Regions from separate parts of the Ruminococcus sp. 1001136sp1_2201st1_G3_2201SCRN_220225 genome, predicted to be linked through region 1. Evidence: riboswitches for the same ligand, from Rfam matches in the RefSeq annotation. Region 1 holds a riboswitch; the other holds the start of a gene.
The links. Region 1 has a riboswitch for thiamine pyrophosphate ahead of AB5642_RS00250 (thiamine-binding protein). Riboswitches for the same ligand answer to the same signal wherever they lie in the genome.

Region 1 (18,981 bases):
GAAAAGTTAAATCAAAAAAGAACAAATCAACAGAACTGCGATTGATAGACATATTTAAACAGAATGGTATTACTGGATGGAAGCGCAATTATCCGGTCAAAGGACATCCCGATTTTGTGTTTCTAAAAGAAAAAGTTGCAGTATTCGTAGACGGTTGCTTTTGGCATGGTCATGATTGCCGAAATACACGCCCGGCAGAAAATAAGGAATACTGGCAAAAGAAATGCGAACGTAATATGAAGCACGATAAAGATGTGACTGCCATGTTTGAGGCACGCGGATGGAAAGTTCTGCGTATTTGGGAATGCGAATTAAAAAAGAGAAACGAAACTATATTAGTCGAAAAAATTCAGTCAATATTGAGTCGTTCTTCTGAAAGGACACAACGATGACAATTAAAGCTGTTGATTTATTTTGCGGCGTAGGCGGGCTTACCTATGGTTTGCAAAAAGCGGGAATTCCAGTTGTAGCAGGAATTGATATTGATGATTCTTGCGAATACGCTTATACTCACAACAACAACTGCACATTTATTCATAAAAGCGTTGAAGATGTCACAGGAAAAGAAATACGCGCCCTTTTGCGAGGCGCTGACGTTAAAATACTCGTCGGATGTGCGCCATGTCAACCTTTTTCAAGCCATCAAAAAGATAAGCAAAACCGTTCTAAACATAAAGACTGGAAATTACTATACCAATTTGGGCGGTTGGTGGAAGAAACTCGTCCCCACATAGTATCAATGGAGAATGTGCCAGAATTAGAAAAAGAAAAAGTTTTTAAAGATTTTGTTTCCACGTTAGAAGGCTTGAATTATATTGTAAATTATCAAGTTGTAAATGTCGCAAATTATGGCGTACCGCAACGGAGAAAAAGGTTGATTTTGCTTGCGTCGCGTCGCAAAGAAATAAAACTTATTGATGCAACACATCAAAAACATCTGACAGTTAGAGACGCTATTGGTAGCTTACCGAGAATTTCCGCTGGAGAGGCAAATGAAAACGATAGGCTTCATATTTCGCCAGCACTCTCTCCTATCAATTTGGAACGAATACAACATTCCGTTCCCGGCGGTACATGGCGTGATTGGCCTGAACGTTTAGTATTAAACTGCCATAAAAAAGAAGGCGGAAAAACTTATGCATCAGTATATGGTAGAATGAAGTGGGATGATTTGTCTCCTACTATCACCACACAATTTATCGGTTATGGAACCGGACGTTTTGGACATCCAGAACAGGACAGGGCGATTACTTTACGGGAAGGCGCTATTTTACAGTCTTTTCCTCCTGATTATCAATTTTCGCCTAGCAATGTTGAAGTTCCGATAAGGAAAATAGCACGCCATATAGGAAATGCTGTTCCGCCTCGTTTGGGCGAAGTGATTGGAGAAAGTATAATTAGAAGTTTACCTAAAAAGAGACAAAAGAAAGCGACGATTGCAAATGAAAGAGAAAGAATACAAACTTAATATTGATCCCCGTATTTTGGAATTATTAGGTCCAAGCCTGTATACAAACATTTATTATGTGCTAGCTGAATTAATTGCTAATGCTTACGATGCAGATGCCCACAATGTATATATCATTGCTAACAAGGATGATATTACCGTTGAAGATGACGGCAAAGGAATGTCATATGCTGACGGCGATATCCAGAAATACCTTAATGTTGCCGCGGTTTCTAGAAATACCGATGCCGAATCTCTAACCCCTATGAAACGGAAGAAAATGGGGCGTAAAGGCGTAGGAAAACTAGCTGCCCTATCGGTTTCTGAGAACGTTCTTATAAAGACGATTTCAAATGGAGAAAAATCAGGGTTTGTATTATCTCGCCATATAAACGACAATAATTTACTTGTGCCGCTCACTGACGAGCAAATTTCTTTCGAAAGAGTATCTGGCAACGGTACTTCTGTCGTTATGCAGAATCCGCAGTACAAACTTCATAGTACATTAAAGGCAATTAAACGCAATTTACTTAAGATATTCCCGTTAGTAAATGAGAAGTTTAAAATTCACCTAATTCGGGGAACGGAAGCGGAAACCATTGAGAACTTTGATAAGGAAATGATTTCAGAACTCTCTACTCTAATTACTTTAGGGGATGAATTTACATATCTTAATGATTTTTTCCAGACGCCATATGGAAATGAAATAGCAGAACTCCGCAAAAATAAACCTTTAGCAACAATGCCCATTAGTATGGATGACAAATCTGGTGTTGAACATACATATAACGTAGAAATCAAAGGATGGATAGGAACTTATACATCAACTCGCGGCAGAAAAGTAGAGTTAACGGATTTTCCTGATAATTTTATTTCTCTGTATGCCAACCAAAAAATGGGCGAATTTAATATACTTCCTGTTGTTGGACAAAATAAATTGAATGAAGTCTATGTCGTAGGTCAACTTCATGTTGATATTTTTGAACTGACGGAGTTACCCGATATGGCTCTAAGCAATCGTCAAGGATATAAAACGGATGATCCTCGCTATCAGGCGGTACTAGATTATGTTAGAAAAACTTTATTGCCTGATATCTTGAAAATGCGAGATTTGTTTGTGTCTTTGGGCAAAAAGAAAAAAGAAGAAAAAAAGCTAGAACAGCAACGTCAAAACGAAGCTTCATTTAAAAAGTCGGTAGATACTTTCAGAAAAAACACCGCTAAGAAAGCAGCTCAAAAAATTTCTTCTCGTTTAGGTATTAGTACAGAGCAAGCTGATGAAGTAGAGGCAATACTTTCTGATGAAATAAACACCAACAGTCCGGATATGGGGATTAAAAGCATTATTGATTCTCAAAAGAAGAAATTGCTAATTAGTCAGACATATCGAGACAAGGATTTGGCGGATATTATTTACAATATGTTGGTATTTAACAACGTACCGCCCGAAGATATAATTTATACAAACTGTGATGATGAAGTATCACGCATCCCAGAAGGCGACGTAGGAAAAAGTGGGATATACGACTATTTGCGAGATTTCTTTGTTGATAGTTATTCTACGCAAAAGATTTATGTTATTTTCGTTACAAGTCATAATACGAAAAGTTCATGGGGTGCATTGATGGAAGTTGGCGCAGCATGGATAACTCAAGTTGAGCATAAAATATTTAACATTTACGATTTTCGCCCCGAACATCCTTTAGACGATGAACAGCAATGGCATTCAAGTTCTAGAGATGATGACGGTAATCTTTATATGTCAAAATTGAGCGTAGACATTTTTGCTCAAAAAATCGAATATATATGCGATAAATTGGGCTATAAAAAAAGAACCCGTCAGGAAAACAAGGATCATTTGTCAACATTGGTAAAGGTTACACCTCGTTAAATATGAAAGCACGCCCCAATTTTACTAATCAGTAATTTGGGCGTGCTTTTAATATTATATAAGCGTGGCGTTGTTATGTCTGATGCGGTATCTTTAACTATGGGAAACTCCAGTTTCCCATTTGGAAATTGTTTTGTCTGTGACTCCCAGCTTATCAGCAAGCTGTAATTGTGTCATTTTGTTTCTTTCACGTAATTCTTTAATTATGGTTCTTGTAACATATTGGTTCATAATATCTACCTCCATGTGCAGATTCTATAACAAATTTGACTTTTTGAGTACCTACGCAAAGTAGAGTTTCCTACGCTGATAAACTTCTTTCTTATAATTATTGATTTTTTATGTTCATAAAAATTAACAAAAGCACGCTGTTTTGTCAATTTTTATTTACTTTATAAGCAAAACTTTCTCCTCAACCAGATTTTTTATATTTGATTAAGGAGACTAATTTTCGTTTATAGGCAACGCCAAACTTATTTTTCTTCCAAAAACTTTTCTATTTTATCCCAATATACTTCCATCGTCTCATCCCCGCCACAATATATCTCATGCTTCGTCCCGGGCATGTAGAAATATTCACAGGGAGCTGCACCGCGCTTTCTGATTTTCGCTGCGAATTTCTGAAGTGCGCGGACGGATATGAAATCGTCTTTTTCGGCCTGGAAAATGAGCAGAGGAGACCGGAGTTTCTTCCAGCCGTGGTATCTTAAATACCAGCTCATTTTTATGGCTGCTTTCAGCCAGCCATAGGATGGTGCACAGGTCTGGAGAAACTGTTTTTCTTTTCTCAGGTCGTTGTACCTTGCAAATTTAGATTCGGAGGTGCCAGCGCTGGTTTGGAAGGTATCGGTTCCGTCGTAGGGTTTCTGGCCTAAGACATAGGACTCTTCCTTTCCCAAAAGGCATTCTGCATTGGCGATCAGTACGGTCAACGGCCAGGGCACACCTCCGGTGAGCGGTTTGATCATAGGCGAGCTTAATATCACTTTATGAAAAAGAGTGGGTTCCCAGGCTGCGGCGATTACGCCGATTGCACCGCCCATGGAGTGGGCCAAAAGGTTCACGGGCAGCTTCGGGTATGCCCTTTTGATTTCGTGGCATACTTTCAAAAAATCCCTTACATACCGCTTCCAGATATCAATATGTACCAATGAAGGATCTGCTGTCAGGCGGTAGCTTTGGCCGTGTCCCATATGTTCTGGCATGTATACGTGATAGCCAGCCTGTAAAAAATAGTAAATCATCTCCTCATATTTTGGCGCACCTTCTGTGAAGCCGTGGCTGATTACAACCACCCCTTTTGGATCATCTGCCAGATAACGTTTCACATGGATTTTTCCTATAATTCCATTTTTCTCATGGTAAATGTCTTCTGCTCCTGGAATGTACCCCTCTCGGCAATGAGCCTTTAAATAAGGTTCCACCTCATTTTTCATAGTATCTAAATATTCGTTTTCCTGTATTATTTTCATTCCAAAACTCCTCTTACAAGCAGCTTATAAAATCATAAAAAACAATCATCACGATTCACACATTCCTGATAACACAACTTATTCAAAAGTATCTTTGAAAAAGGCGTGCTGCGACATGTGTGTTACAATTTACGAAGGGCTTAATACTTTATTACTATCCCCCAATAATCCCATTAATCTTCTTCTCATTATAAAACACCAGAATAATTCCGCCCACCATACAAAACACCGCTGCGCCAAAGGCTGCGATTCTATAACCAGTTCCCTCTCCTGCTCCAATCGTAGAAACAGCAGTAAAGATCAGCATGGAAAGACTCTGGCCCAGTTTGAATGCAAAGGTTCTTGCCGCATAAAACATTCCTTCCCTGTTGCTTCCGGATGTGATGGAATCACTCTGGGCGATATCTGCCACAACCGCCTGGGGCAAAATTCCGAAAATCGCCATCGGCAGCGCTGCCACCACCGTCAGGATCAATCCCTGTACGGTTTCCGGAATAAAGCTCATTTTTCCCATAAATCCTGTATAGAAATAAGCCAAACTGAATACAGCAAATGCAAATAGAATCATCTTTTTCTTACCCAGTTTCGGGGTAAGCTTATTTACCGGAATGTAAAATACCAAAGACAATGCTGTCATCCCCACAAAATACAGGGTTGTCATCGTCTCCGGCAGCTTCAGAAGGCTGGTCACAAAGAAAGGCAGACCTGTCTGAAACATGGTAAGGGCGATCCAGTAAAAAATATCGGAGCCCACAAATTTACAAAATTCTCCATTCTTAAACGTAGCAGTCAGGGAGCGAAAAGCAGACTCTTTTGCTGGAACTGTGTCCACGTAATCCTTTTCCCGAATGCAAAATACCGGTATCAGCATGCAGATAAATGCCACCACTGCCATCAGCGTGAAGGTGACACGGATGGCGCCAACACGTCCAAATGCCGGGATAAATGCACCCCAGATAGTTGGTGCCAGGTATGCAACTGCAGTTCCTGCAATGAATGTAAAGGAAATCACCGTAGAAATGTTAAGCCGCTCCTGCTGAGTATGTCCCAGCTCCGGAATCAAGGCATTATACGGTGTGCAATAAGCTGTAATGGAAAGGTAATAGGCCAGAACCATCACCAGCAAAAACGCTGCATTGAGCCAGCTTTTCTCATTAATCGGGGACCAGAACACCAGCACTGTGGAAAGTGCCAGAGGCAAGGACGCCCATTTCAGGAATGGAATTCGCCGTCCATCTTTGGCTGTACACCGGTCCGACCAGGACGCGATCATAGGATCTGTAAAAGCATCAAAAATTCTCCCGAAGGCTGTGATTCCTCCGATAATAGTGAAAATGCCAAGCACCACCAGTCCCTGTGGAATAAATACGTTCTGCCCCTGGCTGATGGCGGTTTCATCTGGCTGATAAAAATACACAAGCCAGTTTGAAATGATTCCGGACAACATTGCCCATCCAAACTGACCTGCTGCAAACTGCCATATTTTTGCTGTTGTAAGTTTCTTCATCACGTACTTACCTCCTGCTTCTTTATATAATGATAGTATCATTTTTGTGCCCGCTTCACAATATACGAATCATTACTATTGCACAATTTTCACAGAATTTATTACTGTTTTATAGGTAATAATTTACTTGCAAGTGTTTGAAAAAGGCTTTCTGCAAGATGTGCGTCACAATTTGTGGAAGATTTTATCCGGATGAGGGCGCCATAGCGGGCAGCAACCGAATTCGGGTAGAATATACCGCAAAGTGGGCGTGCAGATTGCGGATTTTATTCAGCATTCCACAGCCACTTTAATTACGCCATCTCTCTTATTTTCAAAGAGCTCATACGCTTCCTCAATTCTGCAGAGCAGATAGGTATGTGTGAGCACAGGCTTAGGCTTCTCCATTCACTGTCTGCCATCCGGAACTTTCATGGTAAATATAAAAGCAAGTGAACTAAGCAGCAGCATATAAGGATACAGCAGCATTGGAAGTATATCAAATGCGCTGACCACTTCTCCTAAACTGGCTGCAGCAGAAACAGCAACCAGCATTTGCGCTCCGTATGGTAAAATCCCCTGAAAAATACAGGAAAATGTATCCAGGATAGAAGCAGCTTTTCTGGCGCTGATACCGTAATCCTTTGACATTTCCTTTGCAATCGGGTTCGCCATAACGATCGCAACTGTATTATTGGCAGTTGCAATATCCATTAGCCCAACTAACAGTCCCATTCCCAGGAGCCCGCCTTTTTTTCCTTTAAACACTTTCTTTATCCAGTATAATAAAGCGGAAAATCCACCATACTCCTTGATCAGGGCACAGATTGCAGCTACCAGAATCGCAACCATACTGGTTTCAAACATCCCGGCAGCACCGGTTCCCATATTTCCGATCAGGTCTGTGGGTGCTATCATTCCTGTTGCAATCATAATAACTGAGCCACTTAGAATACCTGTAATCAGCACGAAAAATACATTAAATCCGATGATTCCACCTATAAGAACCAGAATATAAGGAATGATCTGTATTAAATCATATTTTTCTTCGATGAATCCACCATTATAATTTTTAACAGACAAAACCAGCAGAATAATAATGCTGGCAATAGCAGCTGGCAGTGCAATAAAGAAATTCTCCTTAAATTTATCTTTCATTTCACAGCCTTGTCCATTACATGCAGCAATGGTTGTGTCTGATATAAATGACAGATTATCTCCAAACATGGCGCCGCTCATGACGGAACCAATACAAACCGGCAGTGCAAATCCGGATACTCTTGCTACTGCAACTCCAATTGGAACGATCAGCGTAATTGTTCCTACAGAGGTACCCATTGCAAGAGAAACAAAACAGCTGACCACAAAAAGCACAACAACTGCAAACTGAGGCGGAACCAGTGACAAAATAAAATATGCAACACTGTTTGCAGATGTTCTTCCGACTATACCTACAAAAATACCTGACAGCATAAAAATTATGATCATTGTAATAATGTTAGGATCACTGATTCCCATCCCCATAACTTCCAGCTTATCATCCAATTTAAGCTCGCGGTTCTGTATACAGGCAACAAGTAATGCAACCAGAAATATAACGACAACGGGAATTTTATAAAATCCCATCTCGATATCCAGACCATACTCAAATAATATGCCAAGCCCCAGATACAAAACAACAAACACTACTATAGGAAGCAGTGCTTTTCCATTTCTTTTTTCATTTTTCCTCATCCTACATTTTTCTCCTTCTTCGTTATAGTACTAATAGTACCATTTTTGTGCCGGCTTCACAATAGCACGTCAACTGGATATTTTACATAAAAAGTCCCGGCAGGCTTCTGCTTCTGAGCGCTCAAACTCAGGTAGTATGAAACCTGCCGGGAAGTTTTATTTTCATCAACCGAAAAACTACAGCTTGCTAATAATCTGTCTCTTATATTCCAAAAATTCTTCTGACAATGCAAAATCCTCTGCCCTTGGTTTTCTCTCCTGGATCACGATCTCATCTTTGATGGTTCCCGGAGTTCCGTTCAGGATGTAAATCCTGTCGGACAAAAGAATGGCCTCGTCAATATCATGGGTGATAAACAAGGTGGACAGATCAATATGCTGCATAACCTCCAGATACCACTTATGCACACTGGCCTTGGTCAGCGTGTCCAAGGCACTGAAAGGCTCATCCAGAAGGGCAACTCCGCTGGAACTTAAATAAGTTCGAAGCAAAGCCGCACGCTGTCGCATACCGCCGGACAGCTGGCTTGGATACTGATACTGGGTGCCTTCCAGACCAAATTCTGCAAAAAGCGGATTGGCCTTTTCCCTGGCTTCTGCTTTCTTCATGCCTTTCAGTACAAGGGGAAGTGCTACATTGTCGATCATTTTCTTGTGGGGAAGGAGAAGATCCTTCTGCAGCATGTAGCTGATGCTTCCAGGAGTGGAAGTCACATCCTGATCTTTCAGATAGACCTTTCCTTCATCAGGCGGGATAATACCGGAAAGAACATTGAACAATGTGGTCTTTCCGGAACCGCTGACTCCCAGAAGGGAAACCAGCTCCCCCTGCTCCAGATGAATGGAAATGTCCTCCAAAACCTTTTTTTCACCGTATGTTTTTGAAATATGTTCTGCTCGTAAAATTACTTTATTTTGTTCTGATGACATATTCGTTCCTTATACACAGCGCTACTTCCATAACCAGTTCCATTTTCCGCAATAATTGGGGTAAATTTGCCTGACAGAATAGCTCTATGCGTTAATTTCTTTCTCTTTCATTCCTTACTGTGGAAGATACTCGTTAGAAAATCCGACTCCAGTAAGATCCTTGTCGCAAAGCTGGTTCTCATACAGCCATTTGTAGAATGCATTCCATCTGTCTGCATCAATTACGCCCCAGCTTTCTGCATCGTCAATGTATTTTGTGGAAAGGAATTCCTGACTCTTCTTTACAAGCTCTTCAGCATCCTTCAGAGAGCCTGTATTATCGCCGTCAATGAGGATCTGTGCTGCCTCATCCGGATTCTCTGCTGCAAACTCATATCCCTTTGCAGTTGCTTCCATAAATGCTTTCGCCTGATCCGGATTCTCAGCAAGATAGTCGTTATTTGCAATGATAACCGGTGTGTAGTAGTCAAATACAGGATTGATATCAGAGAATGCAAAATAGTCGCAGTCTACACCTTCTACGTCAGCATTGATTCCGCCCCAGCCCTGGAATACCCAGATGGCATCCGTCTGATTGGCAGCAAGTGCTGCAGGCTCATCTGTAATATCATTAGGGATCAGGGTAACCTGACTGAAATCTCCGCCGTCGCCGTTTACAACATTTTCCAGCACAGCAAGCTCGATTGGGGAATCCCATGTGGAATAGGTTTTTCCGGTAAGTCCGGCTGGTTTATCAATTCCGTCACCTTTTCGGGAAAGGATTCCGGAGGTGTTGTGCTGAATGATTCCTGCAACTGCTGTGATTCCAAGAGGCTCGTCAAGTGCAAGGGAAGCAGCCATGGTATCCTGGGCCTCGATCGCAAACTGAGCCTGACCTGCTGCGCACATAAGGGCTGCACCATTTTCCGGTGGCTGAACGATTTCCACATCAAGACCAGCTTCTTCGTAGTAGCCTTTTGCCTGTGCTACATAAAGTCCGGTGTGGTTGGTATTCGGTGTCCAGTCCAGGCAGAATGTGATTTTCTCCTGTGCACCATCTTCTGCGTATACACCTGTAGGAACTGCAAGCACCATAGCTGCCGCTGCAACTGGTGCGATTACTTTTTTCAGATTCTTATTCATGATTTTTCTCCTTTTCTACCTGCAGCCATGGCATTGTGATCCGGCTGACAATATTTACTGCCAGAAGAAGTAAAAGGCTGATGATCACAATGAAGATAATGACTGCAAACATTTTATCAAAAGAATATGCTTTTTTTACACGGGTCATATAAACACCAAGTCCGTTAAATCCACCCAGCCACTCAGAAACAACTGCTCCTACAACTGCATAGGAAGCAGATATTTTCAGCCCGGAAAAAAACTGGGGCAAAGCACCTGGAAATTTCACATGGCGGAAAATCTGTGCCCGGCTGGCTCCCATGGCCTTCATCAGACGAATGGCATCCGGATCCACACTTTTATATCCATCCAGCAGTCCGATTGTAATTGGGAAAAAAGTGGTGATCACAACCAGAGTGATCTTAGGTGCCATTCCAAATCCCATCCAAAGCACCAGAATTGGCGCAATGGCAATGGTCGGTATGGTCTGCGTAATGATCATGATCGGATAAAATGCCTGATCCATTACACGGAACCGATCCATCATAGTTGCAAACACAAATGCCAGCGCGATTCCAATGAGAAGTCCGTAAAAGGATTCCAGCAAAGTGAATTTCGCATGGAAAAGTATGGTTGGCAGATCGCCAAACAGGGCTGTCAGCACTGCTACCGGAGATGGAAGCATGTAGGAGGGAACAATTCCCGAAATGCTTACCACTTCCCAGCCAAGCAGAATCACGGCCATGGCTGCAATTGGAGGTATCTTACTGGTGATGTTTGGTAACTTTCTTTTCAATGGTAAGTACATCCCCTTCTGGTTTATATGCAATTTTAACATATACGCTCATAGCCTTGCAGCCTGCGCGCTCAGCTACATGCTGACACTCTTTTACAATATCCATCAGCTGGTCGTAATCACCTTCAATGGTGGTCTCAAATGGTCCTACATAATAGTTCAGACCAGTGGATCTGATGTAGGCGATCACCTCGTCTACAATGCGGATAACTTCCTCTTCATCCTGTACATTTGGCAGTACCTGAATTGCTACACTTGCGTTCATTTTCTTTTCCTCCTATTTTCTGTCCCATAAACAGGACTTTGCGTTAAAAATCGAATAAGAACCATTCTTGAAACTGTGACGGAACTGAACAGGCTCTGTCAGTCAGTATGAAAAAAGAGCACCTGCCATCCAGACAAATGCTCCTAATTACATCGTTAAACACTTCCTACACTGGCATGATCCAACAGGTTAAAAGGGTCTAAGGACTACCTTACTCTCAGCTTCTCAATTGAAACTCCCCTGGTCTTTATTCAGATTTCGTTGCTTATTATAATACACCTTTCTTCAAATTACAAGAAACTATTTTTATCTCAATTATATTTTACATACCCTTAACAGAATTGTACTGCTCGCAGTCTGACCAGCACGCTCTAATTAATATTCCCATTTCATCAGAATTCGTAAAAAAAATCTCCCTGCATATCACAGTTATTTCCTGCAGAATATATAATAAATCTACAGATTCTCAAAGGCAGCCTGAATACTGTCATAGTGCAGGAATTTTCCCTGGGCTGCAAATTCCTTGATCTGATTCAGAGTGGCAAACATGTGGCCGTCTGTCTCTTCTTCCTGAAGGTGTAGATCTTCTTCTTTCACATCCATCACAAAGCGGTAAACATCTACGAAATAGTTGTCTCCCTCCCCTGGATTCTCTCTTTTGTAAGTAAAAAGATAGCCGCCCTGCGCACCGCTTACATCAAGGCCTGTCTCCTCTTTCACTTCGCGGAGTACAGCATCATAAGAAGATTCCCCTGCCTGTGCTGCACCGCCGGAAACTTCCCACCAGCCTGGTGCCCAGGCTTTTGTCATCACACGTTTGGTAATGAGAAACGTACCATCTGGTCTTGCCACTACTCCAAGTACGGTGAGATGGTATTCCCCGTCTTTTAAGCACCAGTCGTTTCGCTTCATGGTGCGGCCTGTAGGTTTCTTGTTAATATCATAGATGTCCCAGAATTCCAATTTTTATCACTCCTGTTATATGTTTCTCTTGTATATTTTTATATTATGATTATTTTGCGAATATTGTTATCGAATATAATAATTCATCTTTTCTATTTCAGAAGTTCCTCCACCATCTCTCTGGTATACTCTACCTTCTCTACATGGTTGACCTCGATCTGATACAGTGCATTTGCCGCAATGTGCTCTGCTGCCTGCTCCAGATCACGAATACCTGAAGTATTGGAATAACGCTGGATGATTGCCTCCAGCGCCCCCTCTGTGATAATGCACTCACTCTCTTCCATATGCATTCTCTTAAGAACTTTCGGAAGAGAGAATCTGGAAAAGATTACTTTCTTCTCCTCAGCTGTATAATCCGGAATATCAATTACTGCGAATCTGGACATCAGCGGTGCACTGATCTGGTCACGGTCATTTGCAGTAGCAATTGGATAAACACCGCCAGTTGGGATCATACACTCCATATAGTTATCTGTAAATCCAAGATTGTCCAGAAGGGTAAGAAGTACGTCTGCCGGATTTCCATTTCCTTTGCCGGAATTTGCCTTATCAAGCTCGTTAATAATAAATACCAGATTAGAGGCACCAGCCATGGAAAATGCCTCCATAATAATTCCGGGCTTTGCATTTGCGTAAATACGGGGGCTTCCGGTAAGCTGCTTAGAGTCGTTAATTGAGCTCATGTCCAGCGTAGTCCACGGAAGTTTCAGGATTCTTGCAACTGCATAGGCTATCTGGGATTTGCCAGTACCGGCAGGTCCGATCAGAAGAAGTCCGTAGGCCGGAAGGGTATGTGTACGGTTGATCTGGATAATCGTCTCGATAATACGTTGTTTCACACGCTCCATTCCATAAAGCTCTTCATCCAGGATTCTCCTTGCCTCAACAGGATCGATTGCTTCAAAATAATTGTTCTTCCACTGGATATTCAACATAATAGAAAGAGCCCTCTGTGCATGATGGCGCTCTTCCTGGGAAACTTCACTGGATCTTGCCACTGCCAGATTTCTTCTGGTCCAGAGTCTGATATTATCCGGCAGTGTTTTGCCTGCGCAGGTCATAAAATCGGTAATACTCTGAATGCTGGTAAGCTTCATCTCATCACCGTTTTCCTCCTGTTCCTCATCCTCTTCTGCCTCAGCAGGTGCATTACTCTCCAGAAGTCTCTCAATCATAAACTGCAGAAAGCCATCCTCTGCAGAAAGCTTTGTGCCGCCGCCAAAAGCAGTTTCGCGAATGCGGTATACCGCATATCCGTCCTCCCTGTTAGTACCAGACAAACGTACATTGATCCTGCTGTCTCCCAGCCATTTCAAAAGACTGGTAAATCTGGAATCAATTTTCACCACATCTGCTGTATGGTTACCGTCTTCTTCCTTAAAATCAAAAGCAGTACGGTTTACCGGATTGGTAAACACACCGCAGGAATGATGTTTCCACTGTCTCTCTTTATTGTCAAGCACCATGATCGGCTGCTCCGGTGAAGGCTTCGTATGGCTGCTGTGAAATGTTGTGTAAGTACACTTTGCCTCCGCTTTACTTGCAGAAGCACCGCTGAAATCAAATACTGGCATAGCTTTTTCCTCTTTCCTGTGTATTTAAAGGGATATATTTCTCTAATTTCTCTTATCTACTATAACAACATTTTTCTCTAATGTCCAGAATGAGTTGGCCTGTTTCATAATGCAGCATTGTCTTGTATTATTGTTCACTTTGTGACCAGTAACTATCTTATTTTTTATATATCTTGGCATTTCTTAGTTTTTTACAAAAAATCTCTTGCCAAAATGGAGAAATTCGTGTATTCTATTATACGGACTACTTTTCAACAATTTGATTTTCACTTAACATTTGATATATATTTCTGATTTTTAGTGCGCAGACACCATAGTCCCTCCCAAAGCTTCTAATGGAATACTGCAATCTAAAAATAAAAGACTCCCGGGCGCTCTAGAGCGTGTCTGAAAAAGCTTTCTGTAAGATTTTTCAAACAGGCTCAAGTGTTCCGGGAGTTTTTCTATTCAATTATGCCAGACTTAACAGCTGCTTTCCTTCTGTCAGTCTTTCTTCAAACTGCTCATAGAAATCTCTGCCCACTTCATATGTTTTCATATAAAAACGATTCACCACATATAAATTCAGATTTTTGATCAGCTGGGCATCTGTGGCATTATAAAGAACCTCCTGCACATCCAGCAAAAAATAATGCCAGTCAGCTACAAACTTTTCATACTGGCGAAGATCCGGAGTGTCGATCCATTTCTTTACCTTGATCTTGCTCCGGCTTGTCTTCTTACATTCATGGATCTGCAGAAAATACTTAAATCCTCCATTTTCATAGAAACGTCCCAATGGGAAAAGTCTGCAGAAACCAGGACGGAAGTCATGGATGCTGCACCGTCCCTGTTCATTCAGGAAAACACAACATTGGTTTTTTCCACTCATGCAAAGATGAGGCAGAATGTTCCCATCCATGGCATCAAACTGGATCAGCCCTGCGCTTACCAGTTCCTGCGGTGTTTTTCCCAGATTCGTACACAGGCGGTACACATCCATGGGATCCAGCACAACTGAATCCCCCATTCCCTCACAGCAGTCATGACATCCTGCACAATCCTGGCAGTCTGCCTTTACCATATCGTTTAATTCATAAAGTCTTCCGTCGGAAATCTCTTCCAAAGATACTTCTCGGCGCATATGCAAATTCCTCTTTCTTTTATTTTTTTGTGGACAAACAAGGTTACGGTTCACTTCGCGATGCACAGAAATCATGCATTCCCATGATTTCCCGCTGAGATTCCCGTTTTTTCTGTAAACGATATTCACAAAAAACGTCTCGCGGAACATTGCCAGTGAACAGTAATATAACATGCTGCCATCAACAGCATCTCCGTATTATCTATCCTCTGTATTTACAGCTTAATTCCAGACAATGCCTGTGCAAAAGCATTATTCACCGGCTCATTTGCCTCCTTCTGCTGCCTGCGCAGATAGTTCTGCACGTCACGCTTGCCTACTCCTGCGCCCTCTTTCTGGCGTCTTGCCTGGAACGCGGAAAGCTTCTCTTTATAACCGCACTGGCAGACAAACGTCTCTTCCTTACCTTTCACATACATTTCCATACGTTTATGGCATTTTGGACAACGGGCATTGGTAGTGCGGGAAATCGTTTCACGGTAGCCGCACTCCCGGTCCTGGCATACCAGCATTTTGCTGTTTTTTCCATTGACAGCCAGAAGTTTTTTGCCGCACTGCGGACATACTTTATTTGTAAGATTGTCGTGGCGGAACGTGCCCTCCCCGGTTTTGATCTCATCTACAATTTCACAGGTATAGTCACGGATTTGGTGAAGAAAATCCCCCTGACGTATCCTGCCTTTTGCAATCTGGGAAAGCTTCATCTCCCAGTCAGCTGTGAGCTCAGGCTTTTTCAGGTCTTCCGGCACCAGCTCCAGAAGCTGTTTTGCCTTTGAGGTAATATGGATCTCATTGCCTTTTTTCTCCATCATAAAGGAATGGAAAAGTTTCTCAATAATGTCTGCTCTTGTGGCAACGGTTCCAAGCCCCCCAGTCTCTCCAAGGGTTTTCACCGCTTCTTTATCTCTTGTCTCCATAAATTTCACCGGATTTTCCATAGCTGCAAGAAGAGTTGCCTCTGTGAATCTTGCTGGCGGTTTTGTTTTTCCTGTATTTAAGGAAGTTTTCAAAATCTTTAGTCTGGTTCCGGTTTTCATCTCCGGAAGACGCTGGTCTTTCAGTTTTTTCTCATCATCCGCCTCATCTTCCAAATCATCATCTGCTCCGCCTTCGTAAACTTCCTTCCAGCCCATGCTCTTTATCACTTTGCCGCTGGCTGCAAAAGTTTCTCCTGCCGCTTTCGCCTCCATGGTCACCTGCTCATACTGGCTTGCAGGATAAAGAACTGCAAGGAAACGACGGACAACCATATCATAAATCTTCCGTTCTTCATTTGTCATGTGGTCCAGCTGAACAAACTGTTCTGTCGGAATGATCGCATGGTGGTCACTGACCCTCTTATCATCCACAAAACTTCCATTCACCTGCACAGGCTTATTCATAAGTGCGCCAGCAAGCTTTCTGTACGGACCGATTCCGCAGGCCTTCAGTCTTTCCTTAATAGTAGGAACAATGTCCTTTCCAATGTATCGGGAATCGGTTCTGGGATATGTGAGTACTTTGTGATTTTCGTAAAGGCGCTGCATAATATTCAGGGTCTCTTTTGCAGAAAAACCATATTTCAGGTTGGCTTCCCTCTGCAAAGTTGTCAGGTCGTACAGGCCCGGGGCCATAGTCTTTTTTGCTTTTTTCTCTACACTGGTTATTTCAAGAGCAGCGTTCTCCAGCCTGCCTTTGATCTGCTCTGCCCTTTCCCTAGAAAAAGTACGGAAGCTCTTTGTTTTCTCATCTCTCCAGGTCCATTTCACATCCTGGGTCTCCAGAGAAATACCATAATATTCTTTTGGCACAAATTTGCGGATTTCTTCTTCGCGCTTTGCGATCATGGCAAGGGTGGGGGTCTGCACCCTGCCACAGGAAAGCTGGGCGTTGTATTTACAGGTGAGAGCTCTGGTACCATTCATTCCCACCAGCCAGTCTGCTTCTGCCCTTGCAACAGCTGCACGGTAAAGATTATCATAGTCATGCCCGTCTTTCAGATTGGCAAAGCCTTCTTTAATTGCTTTATCTGTGACTGAGGAAATCCACAGTCTCTTAATTGGCTTATGGCAGCCTGCTTTTTCCAGAATCCAGCGGGCAACAAGTTCCCCCTCCCGTCCTGCATCTGTGGCTATAATGATTTCTCCAATATCTTTTCGGAAAAGCTGAGTCTTTACTACGGAAAATTGCCTGCCTGTCTGGCGGATGACTACCAGCTTCATCTCCTTGGGGAGCATGGGCAAGGTCGCCATTTCCCATTTTTCATACTTTCTGTCATATTCTTCCGGGTCAGCCAGGGTTACAAGATGTCCAAGTGCCCAGGTTACTACATAGTTTTTGCCTTCGAGAATACCACCATTTTTCTGGTTTGCGCCAAGAACACGGGCAATGTCTCTGGCGACGGACGGTTTTTCCGCAATTACAAGTGATTTCATGTATACACTCCTGATTATTTTCGTATTTGATGATGTCTGCTTAAGCAAACAGTGAAATCCTCTCCATAATTGTTAAGGAATAGTTACATTATAACACACTTCAGAAATTTTTAAGAATATTTTGTTAAAATTAATTTGTAAAACGATCCCACCAATGCTATTATGTAACCATAAAAGACAGAGAATCTACATCGCAAGGCTTCAGGTTCTTTGTCTCAGAGCATGCCCCCAAATACTTTCCCTGATATGTGCTTCACAATTTATGGGAGATTTTGCAAACATGTTCTAAAAACCTAGGAGAAGTTATGTATTATTTTATTGTTAATCCCAATTCCCGCTCTGGCAGGGGACGTTCCATCTGGAATGAAATTCATCAGCAGCTTATGCTTCGGGGAATTGATTTCCAGTACTGCCTTACAAGATATTCCGGACATGCCGCAGAGATTGCTTCTGATGCCTGTGCTCTTGGCACTGAATCTGAGCCTGTATATATCATTGCAGTGGGAGGTGACGGCACCATTCACGAGGTGCTCACCGGCATCACCGATTTTGACCGGGTAGTCTTCGGATACATTCCAACCGGCTCTGGCAATGATTTCTGCAGAAGCATGAGACTCCCTTTTGATCCAATGGAATCACTGGAATATATCCTAAAGGCAGAGCATATCAGCAAAATGGATGTTCCTTACCTGCTCCGCAATAATAAGAAGTCCCGATTCGGTATCAGCACGGGAATCGGATATGACGCCGGCGTATGCCAGGAGGTTCTGGCAACGCCCTTAAAGAAGATATTCAATCGTCTTGGGCTGGGAAAGCTGATTTATCTTTTCATTGCATTGAAGCAGCTGATTTTTATTAATCCAGGAAAAATGACAGTGACCCTAGATGGAGAGAATACTTTTTCCTATGACCACGTATATTTTACAGCGGTTATGAATCAGAAATATGAAGGCGGCGGTTTTAAGTTCTGCCCGGATGCTCAGCCTGACGACCAGCTTCTGGACGTGATCCTTGTGGAAGGTATCCGTAAGATAAAGCTTTTATTTTGCCTGCCTACTGCTTTTTTCGGAAAGCATGTGGGCATCAGGGGAATACATATTCTCACCTGCAGCGATATCCATGTACATAGTGCGTCCGCTCTTCCCATTCATATTGACGGGGAATCTGGCGGAATTCGCGAAGATTTAACAGTTTCCATTGAAAAAAGCTCTTTAAAAATCATTTTACCTGTGGTATAATCTCTCACGATTTGGGGGATCCGGAATTACAAGACCGGTAACCCAGATTGGAAAAGGAGTGAAAAAGACTTGGTACAATTTATAAAAAAATACAGGCATGGTCTGATCATACTTGCGTATGCCATTGTTTATATGCTTTTTTTTGAGTATCTGGAGTGCAGGCCGGTATGGGGATTTCATGTGATCGACACTGTTTTTGATGATTACATACCATTTTGTGAGTATTTTATTGTCCCCTATCTATTATGGTTTCCGTATCAGATTCTCACAGTTTTATACTTTATCTTCAGGAACAAGAATAAAAAAGAATATTATCAGTTGATTTTCAATATGATGATGGGTATGACTGTTTTCCTGATCGTGTCTTATGCATATCCAAATGTACTGCACTTAAGACCATCGGAGTTTCCAAGGGAAAACGTGTTTACAGATATGGTAAGATGGCTGTATCGGACGGATACACCGACCAATGTTCTGCCAAGTATTCATGTATTTAATTCTCTGGCAGTTCATATGTCACTTACCAATTGTGAGGCGCTGAGAG
Region 2 (13,358 bases), on a different contig from region 1:
GGTGCAAATACAGAACCGATGAGGTACAGGAAATCGGTAATGTTGTCCATTGGATACACAGTTGCAGCAATTGTTCCGATGATGGTTACGGCAATTGCGGCATATTTTCCATTAATTTTGGAAAATACAGATTCAGATGAAATTCCGGCGGAGTAAGCATCCAGGAATGTGGTGGTAACAGTGGAAAATACAATGATCAGAAGGCCTGCAATTCCCAGTCCGGCTTTCACCATAATCTGAGCAATGTCGGATTCACCGGTATAAATCGCTGCACCCATACCGATTACATACATCCAGCAGCTTACAAGACCGTAAACAATAGAGCTTACAGCAGTTGCTTTCACTGGCTCCTTCGCCTCGCGGGTATAATCACTGATCAGCGGCAGCCAGGACAGTGGCATTGCAACAGAAAGCTCAACCGCAGCACCAAAGGACATGGCTTCCTCGCCAATGGCAAGTGCAGTCCCGCCATCAAAGAAGATGAGCTTGCAGAGTACCAGTGTAAGGATAAAAAGTGCTGCCATAGCGATGGTGTTGATTTTTCCAAGGTTTGTGATGCCGATAAAAATCCACAGTACGATCAGTGCACCGATTACCAGACACCATACCCAGCTTCCGGTATGTAACACACCGTTTGCGGCCAGAGCTCCGTCGTAGATCATAATAGCAGTCCAGCCAACCAGCTGAAGTACATTCAGGAAGGAGAAGAAAATCCCGCCCTTTTCCCCAAAGCTCATTTTTACAGTTTCCATTGCACTGCGGCGTGTTTTTCCGCCAATTACTCCGGCGAGGAAAAGCAGGGTACAGCCAATAATATGTCCGATGATAATGGCAAGAAGACCTTTTCCAAAGCCAAGTGAGGCAAAATAGGTTCCAGTGAGGATTTCCGCCAGGGAAACACCAGCGCCAAACCAGATCAGGCCGTTTTCAAAAATGGAAGTACGTTTTTCGGTCATGTTATTTCGCCTCCTTATCTGGTGTCGGTTTTACGGTTGAGAGTTCAGATTCTGCAGTGACAGAGGCTGCTTGTTTTGCTGACACGCCTGATTCCCCATTTGTGAAGACAGAGGCTTCTGCCGTAATCTCGTCATGTGACAGTGTGAATTCATTTTTTATTGCAAATCCGTGATCCATAGGACCACTGCCTTTTCCAAGATCCAGCATAGCAGCAAGTGCTCCGGAAATATATTTCTTTGCCCTCTCCACGGAAGTATCCAGGTCAAATCCCTTTGCCAGATTAGAAGCAATGGCACTGGATAAGGTACATCCTGTTCCGTGAGTGTTTGGATTGTTGATCCGCTTTCCCTGGAACCATTTGTAATCGCCTTTGCGCCACAGAAGGTCATTGGCGTCATTTAGCTGATGACCACCCTTGCAAAGCACTGCACAGCTGTATTTCTCTCCGATGGCAGCAGCGGCTTTGATCATATCCTCGGCAGTTTCTATTTTCATTCCGGACAGAACCTCTGCCTCCGGAATATTCGGTGTCAGGACTGTGGCCATTGGAAGAAGCTGACTTTTAAGGGCTTCAATGGCTTCATCATTGATCAGCTTGGCTCCGCTTGTGGCGACCATAACCGGGTCTACTACAATGTTCTTTGCTTCATACTGGCGAAGCTTTGTCGCAATGGTTTCAATCAAAGCGCTGGAAGATACCATTCCAATCTTCACTGCATCCGGATAAATATCTGTAAAAATATTATCCAGCTGGTCTGCCAGAAATTCTGGCGTTGCTTCCATAATACCTGTTACACCGGTAGTATTCTGTGCGGTAAGTGCGGTAATCGCACTCATGGCATATACTCCATTGCTGATCATTGTCTTGATATCAGCCTGGATACCGGCGCCTCCGCTGGAGTCACTTCCAGCGATTGTTAATGCTGTTCTCATAATTTTCTTCCTTTCTCTTGGCCTTGTTTGAAGCAGTTTCCACGAGTTATGAGTTATAACGTGAAAAAATCTTTTTACAAACCGGCACTGTTGTTATGTATGCATTAATTTTATATAGCGTCCGAAAGTGGTGCCCCCAGCCGAACGCTGCATTGCTGCCATATGAAAAAAGAGACACCCCAATGAGGTGTCTCCGAAAAAAATCAAACCCATGATGACTTCCTACGGCGGCATTATCCGCATCAGGTAATAGGGTCGAAATTCACAATTTCCTCTCAGCCTGTGTACAAGCTCCCCTGTTCTTTTGTTATTATAGTAATAATGGGAAAAATTGTCAATAAGGTGTTGGAATACAATAAATACCAAGCGTGAAAATCGTTTACGCTAACTCCACAACCAGCACCTGATATCCATGCAGCTTAACTGAATTTCCATCCAGAACCATATCCGGGTAGTTATTGATCAGCACCTTTTTGCATTCTGATGGAAGTGTAATTTCCTGCTCATCCCACTGATAATTGCCAACCACAAGCAAAGTTTTATCTCCTTTACGGTAGTATGCCATTAAATTATGCCGATCTTCCATAAAGGGCTCCAGAGCACCATACACAACGGTTTCTTTATATTCCGGATCCTTGCGAAGAGCGATCAGTTTCTTATAGAAATTAAGTACGGAATTTGGATCAATCGTCTCTTTTTCCACATTAATTGCGGTATAATTGGAATTTACCCGAAGCCACGGTGTACCAGCTGTAAATCCGGCATTTTCCTCACCAGTCCACTGCATGGGGGTACGGGCATTGTCACGGCTGCGGCGGGCAACAGCTTTCAAAGCTGCTTCCGGGGTAAGTCCGGCGTCAAGTGCAACTTTATATTCATCCAGAGTTGAAATATCATCTACCTCGTCAATAGATTTGAACGGGATATTTTCCATGCCAAGCTCCTGTCCCTGATAAATAAAGGGAAGTCCACGAAGCATGAAATTCAATGCTGCCAGCATTTTTTTGCTTGTGTCACAGCAATCACCTTCTGGAATATAGTGACTGACACCGCGAGGCTCGTCATGATTCTCGATAATATTGGAAACGAATCCGAAATCCCCCATTTTGGCCTGTGTCTCAAAACAGCAGCGCTTGTAGTCGTCAGGTGTGATTTCTTTGCAATCGTACCAGCCTTTTTCAGAACCTCCGAAAATGGTTTCGTTAAAGTCGAACATAGAAGAAAAATAACCATTGTTTCCAATAAAATCCGGGAGCTCTTCGTCTTTTGCGTTGAAAACCTCACCTACGGAAAAAGCATCGTGAGGCTTGAAGGTGCGGTCACGCATTTCTCCAAGAAATTCTCCGATTCCGGTAGCTTCCTCCAGCATTTTATTAATGCTGCAGAGTCCGTCCTCACGATCAGGCTCATAATCATGCATAGGAAGAGCTTTTTTGATATTAATGATAGCATCAATGCGGAAACCGCCAAGACCCTTGTCCAGCCACCAGTTAATATTTTTATATACTTCCTCACGGAGCTCTGGATTTTCCCAGTTCAGGTCGGGCTGCTTTTTATGAAAAACATGAAGGTACTGTTTGTTGGTGCCAGGCAGATCCTCCCATACCGAACCTCCGAAATAGGAGCGCCAGTTAGTAGGAAGCTTACCATCTTCTTTGTCTCTTAAATAGAAGAAACGGCCGTATTTTCCATCCGGATCTTTACAGGCTTTTTTAAACCATTCGTGCTCATCAGAGCAGTGGTTTACAACCAGATCCATGACAATATACATGTCCCGCTTCTTTGCTTCTGCGATAAGGCGGTCCATATCCTCCATAGTTCCGAATCGCGGGTCAATGTCGTAATAATCGGAAATATCGTATCCCTGGTCGGCAAGAGGGGAGCGATAGCAGGGGGAAAGCCAGACAATGTCAACCCCCAGCTCCTTTAAATAATCCAGTTTCTCAATAATTCCCGGCAGATCGCCGATTCCATCACCGTTTGTGTCATAAAAGCTTTTCGGATAAATCTGATAGGCTACTTTATCCTGCCACCATTTTTTTTCCATAATAAATGATTCCTCCTTGTATAATAAGCTGCGGAGCATATTTGACAATGCACAGCAGTTATGAAATATTTGAAAAGAGTAACTGTTCAGTATGTTCACAAAAACACCTTGCGGAATGAAGCCTTCTGAACAGTTACTGAAAAGAATTAAAGCTCTATATGTAATACATATGCCTCATAGGGACGAAGCTTATTACCAATGGTATTGTCTGGATAATTGGAAATCAGACAGCTTCCGTCTTTATACATTTCCGGAATGGGGTAGTCTAGTTCCTTGCTGGTAAAGTTGCATACAATCAGCAGCTTCTCATTATCCAGAGCTCTGGTGTAGGCGTATACATCAGGATTTGTACCGTCCAGAAGCTCATATTTTCCGTAAACAATGATCTCGTGCTGTTTACGGAGCTGAATCAGTTTCTGGTAATAATGGAAAACAGAATCCGGTCTCTGGAGCTGCTCTCTGGCATTGATCTCCGTATAATTTGGATTTACTTTTATCCATGGTGTACCGGTGGAGAAGCCTGCATTGGTGCTGTCATCCCACTGCATTGGAGTTCGGGAATTGTCACGGCTTTTTTTGCGAAGAGAAGTAAGCATCTCCTCGGAAGTCATCAGCTTCTTTACTTCCACCATTTCGTGGTAGCCGTTAATGCTGTCCAGATCACGGAATTCAGAAAGATCCTGAAAGGGCATATTTGTCATAGCCAGTTCTTCGCCCTGGTAAACATAAGGGGTACCTTGCATCATGTGAAGGCAGGTGGCAAGCATTTTTGCGGAAATTTCACGGTATTCTCTGTCATTTCCCCAGCGGGAAACCATTCGAGGCTGATCATGGTTACACCAAAACAGACTGTTCCACGCTTTGCCTTCAAGTCCAACCTGCCATTTGGTCATGATTTCTTTTAATTTTACAAGGTTCAGAGGCTTCAGTCCCCATTTATTGTTCGTGTCAGCATCAAGAGTTACGTGCTCGAACTGGAATGCCATGTTCAGTTCCTTTTCATCACTGCTTGCGTATTTCTTAGCCTCCTCCAAAGTGCCACCAGTGCATTCACCAACTGTGAGAAGATCGTATTTGGACAATACCTTACGCCGCATTTCCTGGAGAAATTCGTGAACCCTTGGACCATTGGCACATACATTAAAACTACTGTAGCCAGTAAGCTCCGGTTCTCCATCCTTGAATTCCTGGTCTTTGGAAATCAGACTGATCACATCCATGCGGAAGCCGTCTACGCCTTTGTCTAGCCACCATTTCATCATGTCATAAACTGCATTTCTTACGTTTTCATTTTCCCAGTTCAGATCTGGTTGTTTCTTTGAGAAAAAGTGAAGATAATACTGGCCGGTCTGTTCATCAAACTGCCATGCAGAACCTCCGAAGCAGGAACCCCAGTTATTGGGCGCTTTTCCATCAGCAGGATCCCGCCAGATATAGTAGTCGCGGTAAGGATTGGTTCTGTCTTTACGGCTTTCCACAAACCAGGCATGCTCATCAGAAGTATGATTAACGACCAGATCCATTACCAGTCTGATTCCAGCTTCATGACAAAGCATCAGCAGCTGCTGAAAATCATCCATGGTTCCAAATTCATCCATGATTCTGCGATAGTCGCTGATGTCATAGCCATTATCGTCGTTTGGGGACTGATAAATGGGAGATAACCAGACTACATTTACGCCCAACTCTTTCAAATAGGGAATTTTTTCAATAATTCCTTTTAAATCTCCAATTCCGTCCCCGTTGCTGTCCATGAAACTTCGTGGATAAATCTGATAAACCACAGCTTCCTTCCACCATTTTTTTTCCGTGCTATTCATTTATGTCTCCTTATATATAATGATTATCTTTGAACTAAGTACATTATACATACATGAAAAGAAAAATACTTCCCTTAATTTGATTAAAAATTACGAAATTCTGACCAGAACGTGTCCCTTAAATTCAAACGAGTTTAAAATTATAGAAATATATATAAAATCCAACAAACATATAATGTGTTACGATACACAAGAAAATATAGTATATAATGCACAATAAATATATTGCAAAATATAATAACATAAACAAATAAACAAAAAATATCAAATAATCAGTTGACATCTTGCAAATACTGGAATATACTATGTTTAACGTTAAACAAAACAAATATTACATATATTACATTCGAGAGGTCAGAATATATGGTATCTATAACCGATGTAGCAAAAAAAGCCGGGTGCTCAGCTACACTTGTATCCAGAGTCGTAAATAATCAATATGGAGTCAGCGAGAAATCCCGCCAGAAGATACAGGCAGCGATTGATGAACTTGGGTACACACCCAATGGACTTGCCAGATCGCTGGTCTTGAAGACAACTAACACCATTGGTGTTGTAGTAGATACTTTATGTGATGCGTATTTTTTTGATTTAATCCAGGCTATTGAAGAAGAAGTGGGAAAGCTTGGCTATGATGTTCTGTTTTGTAGTGCTGGGAACAGTACTGAGAAGAAGAGCAGTTATATAAACTTTTTCATGCAGGAAAGGGTTGATGGAATCCTAATTTACGGAAGTGCCTTAGATGATAAGAAATTGATCACTAAGCTTGCCAGATCACATTTTCCATTTGCACTGATTGAGAATGATATGGGTTCCCTGAATGTAAATAATATTTTGCTAAATAATCAATATGGTTCCGAAGTGGCTGTGGACTATCTTTTCCAATGCGGATGCAGGAATATCGCCCATGTTGCCGGTGATGAGAACCGACAGGCTGCGCGAAGAAGGCAGAAAGGTTATCTGAGTGCCATGAAAAAACACGGTGCTTCCAATATTATGATACTTCAGTCTGGATGGTCCGAAGAAGAGGGTTACAATACTCTTAAGGAATTTCTTTCTACCTGTCGAAAGGCAGATCTTCCAGATGCATTTTTTTTCAGTTCCGACCAGACGGCCTACGGGGGTATGAGAGCTCTTTTAGAAGCTGGAATTCGGATTCCGGATGATGTGATGCTGATTGGATTTGACGATGATCAGCCGCGAAACCACAATTTTTCTTATGTTCCCCTGACAACTGTCAGACAGCCTCTTAGCGATATGGGAAAAGCAGCTGTAGATATTCTGATTTCAGATATTAAAGAGAAGAAAGAAATAAAAGAAAAGAAAATGTTTTATCCCAATCTGGTTATTCGTCAGACAACCAGAAAAGAAAATTAATAACCAGAACGAAAATAAATTGTCAGGTTACACTGATAATTTATTTTTAGATAAAATGTGTAACGTTAAACAAAAAGGAGGACACTATGAAATTTACAATTGTAGGAGCTGGAAGTTCATACACACCAGAACTGCTAGATGAGATGATTGTTCGCAGAGAAAGTTTACCGATTGATGAGCTGGTATTATATGATATCGATTCACACCGACTTGAGGTGATGGAAGGATTTTGCAAGCGCTACTCTGCAAAGAGAGACTTTCCAATCAAGATAAGAAGTACTACAGATATTGATGATGCCTTATATGGAGCAGCTTTTGTAGATACTCAGATCCGTGTAGGAGGTAACAAACAGCGTGTTAAGGATGAAAAAATCCCTCTCAAATATGGTCTGATCGGACAGGAAACAACAGGTGCTGGTGGAATGATGAAAGCGTTCAGAACCATTCCGGTCATGCTTGATGTTGCAAGACATATGGAGAAATCATCTCCAGATGGATGGCTGATCAATTATACCAATCCGGCAGGGCTTGTGACAGAAGCTGTAAAACGTTACACAAACGCAAACATCGCAGGATTTTGTTCTGGCGGTATTTTCCCGAAAATGTGGGCAAAAAGAAGCATGGGAATCGACTACAACCGTGTACAGTACGATTATGTAGGACTGAATCACCTGAACTTTATCAGTCACATCACTATTGACGGAAGACCGGTCACAGAAAAAGAATTTGAGACTCTGGCAGAGACAAATGATGATGTGGGAGCAGATATCCAGAAGCTTCTTGGCTGTCTGACCAGCCCGTATTTACAGTATTACTATAAGACAGGTCAGAGAGTTGAAGAACTGAAAGCAAAGAGCCAGACAAGAGGCGAATACGTACAGGATCTTGAGAAAATTGTATTTGCAGGCTATGCAGATGAGAACAATGCAGATATTCCGAAGGAACTCTATAAGAGAGGCGGCGGTGGTTATTCAGAAGTTGCCATGAACTTTGTAAATGCTGTTTACAACAATGTAGATACTGAGATGGTTGTAAATGTTCAGAATAAGGGTGCTGTACCATTCCTTCCGGATGATGGAGTTGTTGAGATAAATTGCCTGGTAAACAAACGCGGTATGGCTCCAATTCATAAATCTTATATTCCTGCACCGTGTTGGGGATTGATCAGCGAGGTTAAGAATTATGAGATGCTTGCAGTGGAAGCTGCTGTTGAAGGTAATGTAACAAAGATGAAACAGGCACTGCTGGCACATCCGTTAGTAAGAGAATACTCTGTTGTTGAGAAGCTTGTTCCGGACCTGTTAAAGGGTAGCAAGGAATTTTTACCTCAGTTTTTTAAATAAACAGAACATAAAGCGAGGATTTGTATGAAATACTTTATGGGAATAGACCAAGGGGGCAGTAAAACTGCTGCAATAGTAGGAGATGAATACGGACATATCCTTGGAATGGGAAAAAGCTTTGGCGCTGTTCATTCTGTTAACGGAATGGAAATGGCGATGGAAGCAGCAAAGGAAGCGTTTGATGAAGCTCTGGATCAGGCTGGACTTGCATATGAGGATATCAGCGGATTATATGGCGGAATGAGCGGAATCGACTGGGCCTATGAAAAAGAACTTGTCCAGAATGCTATGTATGACCATTTTAAGATTTCACACATCTCTATCGTGAATGATTGTCTTATTGCAATGAGAGCAGCAACAGCCAGCGACAAATGTGGAATTATCTGTGCCGGATCCGGTGTGAACTGTGCAGTCAGAAATGGTAGCAGGGAAATCATTTTTGGATATTATATTCCGGATTCTGTTCAAGGCGGAGCATCTATTGGAGCGGCTGCTGTACAAAAGGTGTTTGATGCGCAGGCGGGGGTGGGGACACCAACTGTACTAAAGGATTATTTATGTGAGTTGTTTCATGCAGACTCTGTAGATGAACTTCTGCAAATGCGAGTGGATCACAGAATTGGTTCATCGGATTATCTGGGACTCCCCAAAGTGGTTGAGAAGGTTGCTATGGAGGGAGATCAGGTTGCTACGGAGGTTTACGCAGACTTTGCCCGGGGAATTGTTCCATATATTCTTTCTGGAATGAGACAGTTGGATATCCTGGATGAGAAGGTAGATATTGTTTTATCTGGAAGTATTTTCAAATGTAAGGTACCGGCCCTTCGGGAAACTGTTGAATCTGAATTGAAAAAGGAAGCAGTAAATATAAATATCATAGACTCCGTATATGAGCCTATTGTGGGAGCCTATCTTATGGGTCTGGACGATCATTACGAAGAAGTACCGTCCGAAGTATATGCAGAAATAGAAAAAGAAAAAAATAAATATAATATTTTACGTAATGTAAAGGAGGACAACACATGAGAGGTAAGAAAATGTTAAGCGTACTGTTGGTGGGAGCTATGGCAGCATCCATGGCAGTAAGTGTAAGCGCGGCAGATGATGTCCAGCTTACAGATGAAGAGATTACCTTAAAATTCTGGGACATCTGGCCGGAGGGACAACCAATGGCCCCGCTTGTACAGGATTATATTGCTCAGTACGAAGAGGAACATCCAAACATTCATATCGAAGAGATTGCAACACAGGAGGTTGATTATCAGACAACTAAACTTAGAGTAGCAGCAGCTGACAGCTCACAGGGAGATGTATTCTTCTGCTGGGGTGGAGGATATGCAAAAACTTATGTAGATGCAGGCGTTGTACTTCCGTTAGATGAGTATTACGAGAAATATGGAGTAAATGATGAGTTGCTTCAAGGGGCAACAACCTATTGTACATATAATGATCAGACTTATGGTTTACCGCTGAAACAGTGGGCTGGTGTTCTTTTCTGCAACAAGAGGATTTTCGACGAAAATAACCTGGAAATCCCGACTACTTATGATGAGATGATCGAATGCATCAAAGTATTCAGAGAAAACGGTGTTACCCCAATGGTTCTCGGCGCGAAAGACGGTTGGCACATTGGAATGATCCAAAATATGCTGGCAGTTCGTACCGCTGGCGCTGATTATATGAATTCTGCACTTGCTGGTGACGCTACACTGGATACTCCTGAAATCGTAGAGTCTGCAAGACTTCTTGCGGAAATGAACGAAGCTGGTGCATTCCCGGAGGGTACACTTGGAATTTCTTCTGATGAAGCAGAGGAACTGTTCTACAGTGGCATGGTTCCAATGTTTTTCGCCGGAAGCTGGGCAGCACAGAGTGTTGACAGTCCAGACAATGCATGCTCACAGGACGAGATTGTAGTTACAACTTTCCCATCAGTTGAAAATGGAAAAGGTGATACAACTCAGTATTCTGGTGGTGTTATTGATTTCTTTATGATAAACAACGCAACTGAGCATCCGGATGAAGCATTTGATTTCGCATATGGAATGACAAAATACATGTCAAAAGAAGCGTATATCCTTGGCGATTCCCTTCCTTGTTGGACAGATCTTGATACAGGTGATGCTGATATCAGTCCATCTCTTGCCAAAGTTCAAGAACTGATTCAGGATTCTACCGGATATGTACTTGCGTGGGACACATTCCTCACAGGCTCTGCAATTGATGCATCCTATAACTTACTTCAGGGGGTTATTGAAGGGAGTATAACACCTGAAGATTTTGCTTCCCAGATTGAGCAGGCGAAAGAGGAAGCATTAGCAGAATAACAGAAAGGTAAAGGTTTAATATGGAAAAAGCATTGCGCAGTAAAAAAGCCATATGTTTCTTCATCTTGCCAGGTTTGATTCTTTTTCTCCTGATTGTAGCCATTCCGATCATTCAGTCGGCTGATTACAGTTTGCTGAAATGGAACGGAATCTCTGAAGGAACATTTGTAGGATTGGATAATTACATAGAAATGTTCAAGGATCCGGTTTTCCTTCTTTCTTTAAAAAATTCGTTATTATTAGCGGCTGCTTCCGTTTTAATTCAGATGCCAATTTCTATGTTGCTGGCTCTGGTATTGGTGAATGGAGTAAAGGGAGAAAACTTTTTCCGCAATGCTTTTTTCATACCGGTTATTATATCCAGTACAGTAATTGCAAACTTGTGGATGAAAATTTATCATCCATCCTATGGATTATTGAATGTGTTTTTTGAATGGCTTGGCCATCCAGAATGGAAACAGAATTGGCTGGGGTCTTCCGCAACAGTTCTGGTAGCTTGTTTTATTCCAATGATTTGGAAAGATATTGGTTACAATATGTTGCTGTTTTATTCCGCGGCAAAATCCATTTCATCAGACATTATTGAGGCTGCAAAGATTGATGGAGCTTCTAAACTTCAGATTTCTACGAAAATTATTATGCCGATTATTATTCCGATGATTGAGGCAGTAACAATTTTTTGTATCGTTGGTTCCTTGAAGTCTTTTGATATGATTTTTATTTTAACTGGCGGAGGACCAATGCATGCGTCCAGTGTACTGTCTTTGATGATGTATAATGAGATTTTTTCCAGCAACCATTACGGATACGCAAGTGCGGTTGCAATCGCAATTATTATCATATGTCTTTTGTTTACATTTGGAGTACAGTTTATATTCAAAAAAATCATGGGGAAATATAGGAGCGATTCATGAAAATAGAGGAAGAGGGCAAACAAAGAAAAAAATTGACACCTGTAAAGGTAGTTATGTATAGCGGCCTGATTTTCTGGACGATAATCCAGTTATTCCCCCTGTATTGGCTGTTCACGTTCTCATTGAAGAGCAATGCTGAGATTTTTGGAGGGAATATCATCGGACTTCCGAAGGAATGGCATTGGGAGCATTATGCTACAGTATTCGGACAGGCACATATTTATAAGTATCTGATAAACAGTTTATTGGTTGCAGCTGTAACCATTGTAGCCACTGCAATATTAGCGTCTATGGCAAGCTATGCTCTGGTCAGACTGAAATGGAAACTTAGCTCAGTGGTTTACATTCTGTTCCTTCTGGGAATGATGTTGTCACTTCAGGCAGTACTTCTGCCACTGTACCGGAACTTAAAGACAATAAGAGACACCTTGTGGTCTCTGATCGTTCCGTATGTGGCATTTAACCTGCCAATGGCAATCCTGCTGATCAGCGGAAGCCTGAAAACCATTCCTAAAGAAATGGAAGAGGCTGCGTTTATTGATGGAGCAAGTCTGTATAAGATTTTTTTTAAGATCATCCTCCCGTTACTTAAGCCGATCATCTCGACTGTGGCAATCCTGAACTTTTTGGATTCCTGGAATGAGTTGATGCTGGCACAGACATTCATCAACAGTGACCAGTGGATGACCATCACAGTAGGTGTAAACAATATGGTTGGCAGGTATTCTACCAAATGGGGGCTTATTGGAGCTGGTCTGACAATTGCAACAATTCCTACACTTTTGCTGTATGCATTCCTGAGCAACAATATTCAGGAGAGTCTGGCAGCAGGTGCTGTAAAGGGGTAAGACCTATGGAAAAGATGTATTGCAAATGTCCGCACATTCTTTGCAGTGTGCATGGAAATTGCAGAAAATGTATTGAAAAAAATATTGAAGAAAAGAGTGTGTGTTATTGTATGGAGCATAATGCAGAACTGCTAGGAGCAAAATTGCCTGGAAAATTTCCAGTCACAGAGATTTATGACAGTGAAAAAGATATGTCTCGGCGTTGTGCGGAGCTGGTGAAGGAGACTCTGGAAAAGAAACCAGATGCACTTCTTTGTTTTCCCGCTGGAATGACAGTTGTGAAAACCTGTGAAATCTTGAAGGAGATGCAGGATAAAGGAGAGATTGATTTTTCAAAAGCGAAATTCGTTTCCCTGGATGAGTGGCTGGACCTGGAAGATGAGTCTGAAAACTGTACTCATTTTTTGCACAAACATTTGTACGGACCTCTTGGAATCAAGGAAGAGCAGATGACATTGTTTGATGTTCATGCGACAGATCTGGAAGCAGAATGTAAAAGAATTGATCAGTTTATCTTTGACAACGGACATATTGATCTGATGCTTCTTGGTATGGGAATGAACGGCCATCTTGGCTTAAATGAGCCAGGAGATAACTTTGAAGATTATGCAAAAGTTGTTCAGCTTTCTGAAACGACTATGCAGGTAGGACAGAAATACTTTTCTGACGGCATGAAATTGACAAGAGGAATCACACTTGGCATTCATCATATCTTTGAGACGAAGAAAGTTATACTTCAGATTTGTGGAAAACATAAAGCTGAGGCTGTAAATAAACTGTATCAGACAAGGC

Region 2: it holds a riboswitch for thiamine pyrophosphate, as region 1 does, so the genes downstream of both, thiD (bifunctional hydroxymethylpyrimidine kinase/phosphomethylpyrimidine kinase) here and AB5642_RS00250 (thiamine-binding protein) in region 1, are expected to answer to the same signal.

What each region holds. Positions count from the first base shown of each region.
Region 1 is NZ_JBCOME010000001.1:32,695-51,675, forward strand. It holds gene AB5642_RS00190 (very short patch repair endonuclease) at 1-392, shown strand, start outside; gene AB5642_RS00195 (DNA cytosine methyltransferase) at 389-1,468, shown strand; gene AB5642_RS00200 (ATP-binding protein) at 1,443-3,338, shown strand; gene AB5642_RS00205 (helix-turn-helix transcriptional regulator) at 3,432-3,569, opposite strand; gene AB5642_RS00210 (alpha/beta hydrolase) at 3,812-4,810, opposite strand; gene AB5642_RS00215 (MFS transporter) at 4,965-6,317, opposite strand; gene AB5642_RS00220 (DUF6783 domain-containing protein) at 6,419-6,511, opposite strand; gene AB5642_RS00225 (DUF6783 domain-containing protein) at 6,476-6,610, shown strand; gene AB5642_RS00230 (Na+/H+ antiporter NhaC family protein) at 6,705-8,030, opposite strand; gene AB5642_RS00235 (ABC transporter ATP-binding protein) at 8,208-8,960, opposite strand; gene AB5642_RS00240 (ABC transporter substrate-binding protein) at 9,075-10,082, opposite strand; gene AB5642_RS00245 (ABC transporter permease) at 10,075-10,857, opposite strand; gene AB5642_RS00250 (thiamine-binding protein) at 10,826-11,122, opposite strand; TPP riboswitch at 11,268-11,374, opposite strand; gene AB5642_RS00255 (NUDIX domain-containing protein) at 11,579-12,085, opposite strand; gene AB5642_RS00260 (AAA family ATPase) at 12,178-13,662, opposite strand; gene AB5642_RS00265 (YkgJ family cysteine cluster protein) at 14,114-14,785, opposite strand; gene AB5642_RS00270 (DNA topoisomerase III) at 15,001-17,199, opposite strand; gene AB5642_RS00275 (diacylglycerol kinase family protein) at 17,505-18,437, shown strand; gene AB5642_RS00280 (phosphatase PAP2 family protein) at 18,507-18,981, shown strand, end outside.
Region 2 is NZ_JBCOME010000078.1:1,384-14,741, reverse strand. It holds gene cytX (putative hydroxymethylpyrimidine transporter CytX) at 1-956, opposite strand, end outside; partial or broken gene thiD (bifunctional hydroxymethylpyrimidine kinase/phosphomethylpyrimidine kinase) at 1,102-1,890, opposite strand; TPP riboswitch at 2,093-2,198, opposite strand; gene AB5642_RS18190 (alpha-glucosidase) at 2,270-3,937, opposite strand; gene AB5642_RS18185 (alpha-glucosidase) at 4,084-5,757, opposite strand; gene AB5642_RS18180 (LacI family DNA-binding transcriptional regulator) at 6,121-7,134, shown strand; gene AB5642_RS18175 (6-phospho-beta-glucosidase) at 7,221-8,477, shown strand; gene AB5642_RS18170 (N-acetylglucosamine kinase) at 8,502-9,503, shown strand; gene AB5642_RS18165 (ABC transporter substrate-binding protein) at 9,500-10,804, shown strand; gene AB5642_RS18160 (carbohydrate ABC transporter permease) at 10,825-11,718, shown strand; gene AB5642_RS18155 (carbohydrate ABC transporter permease) at 11,715-12,566, shown strand; gene AB5642_RS18150 (glucosamine-6-phosphate deaminase) at 12,572-13,358, shown strand, end outside.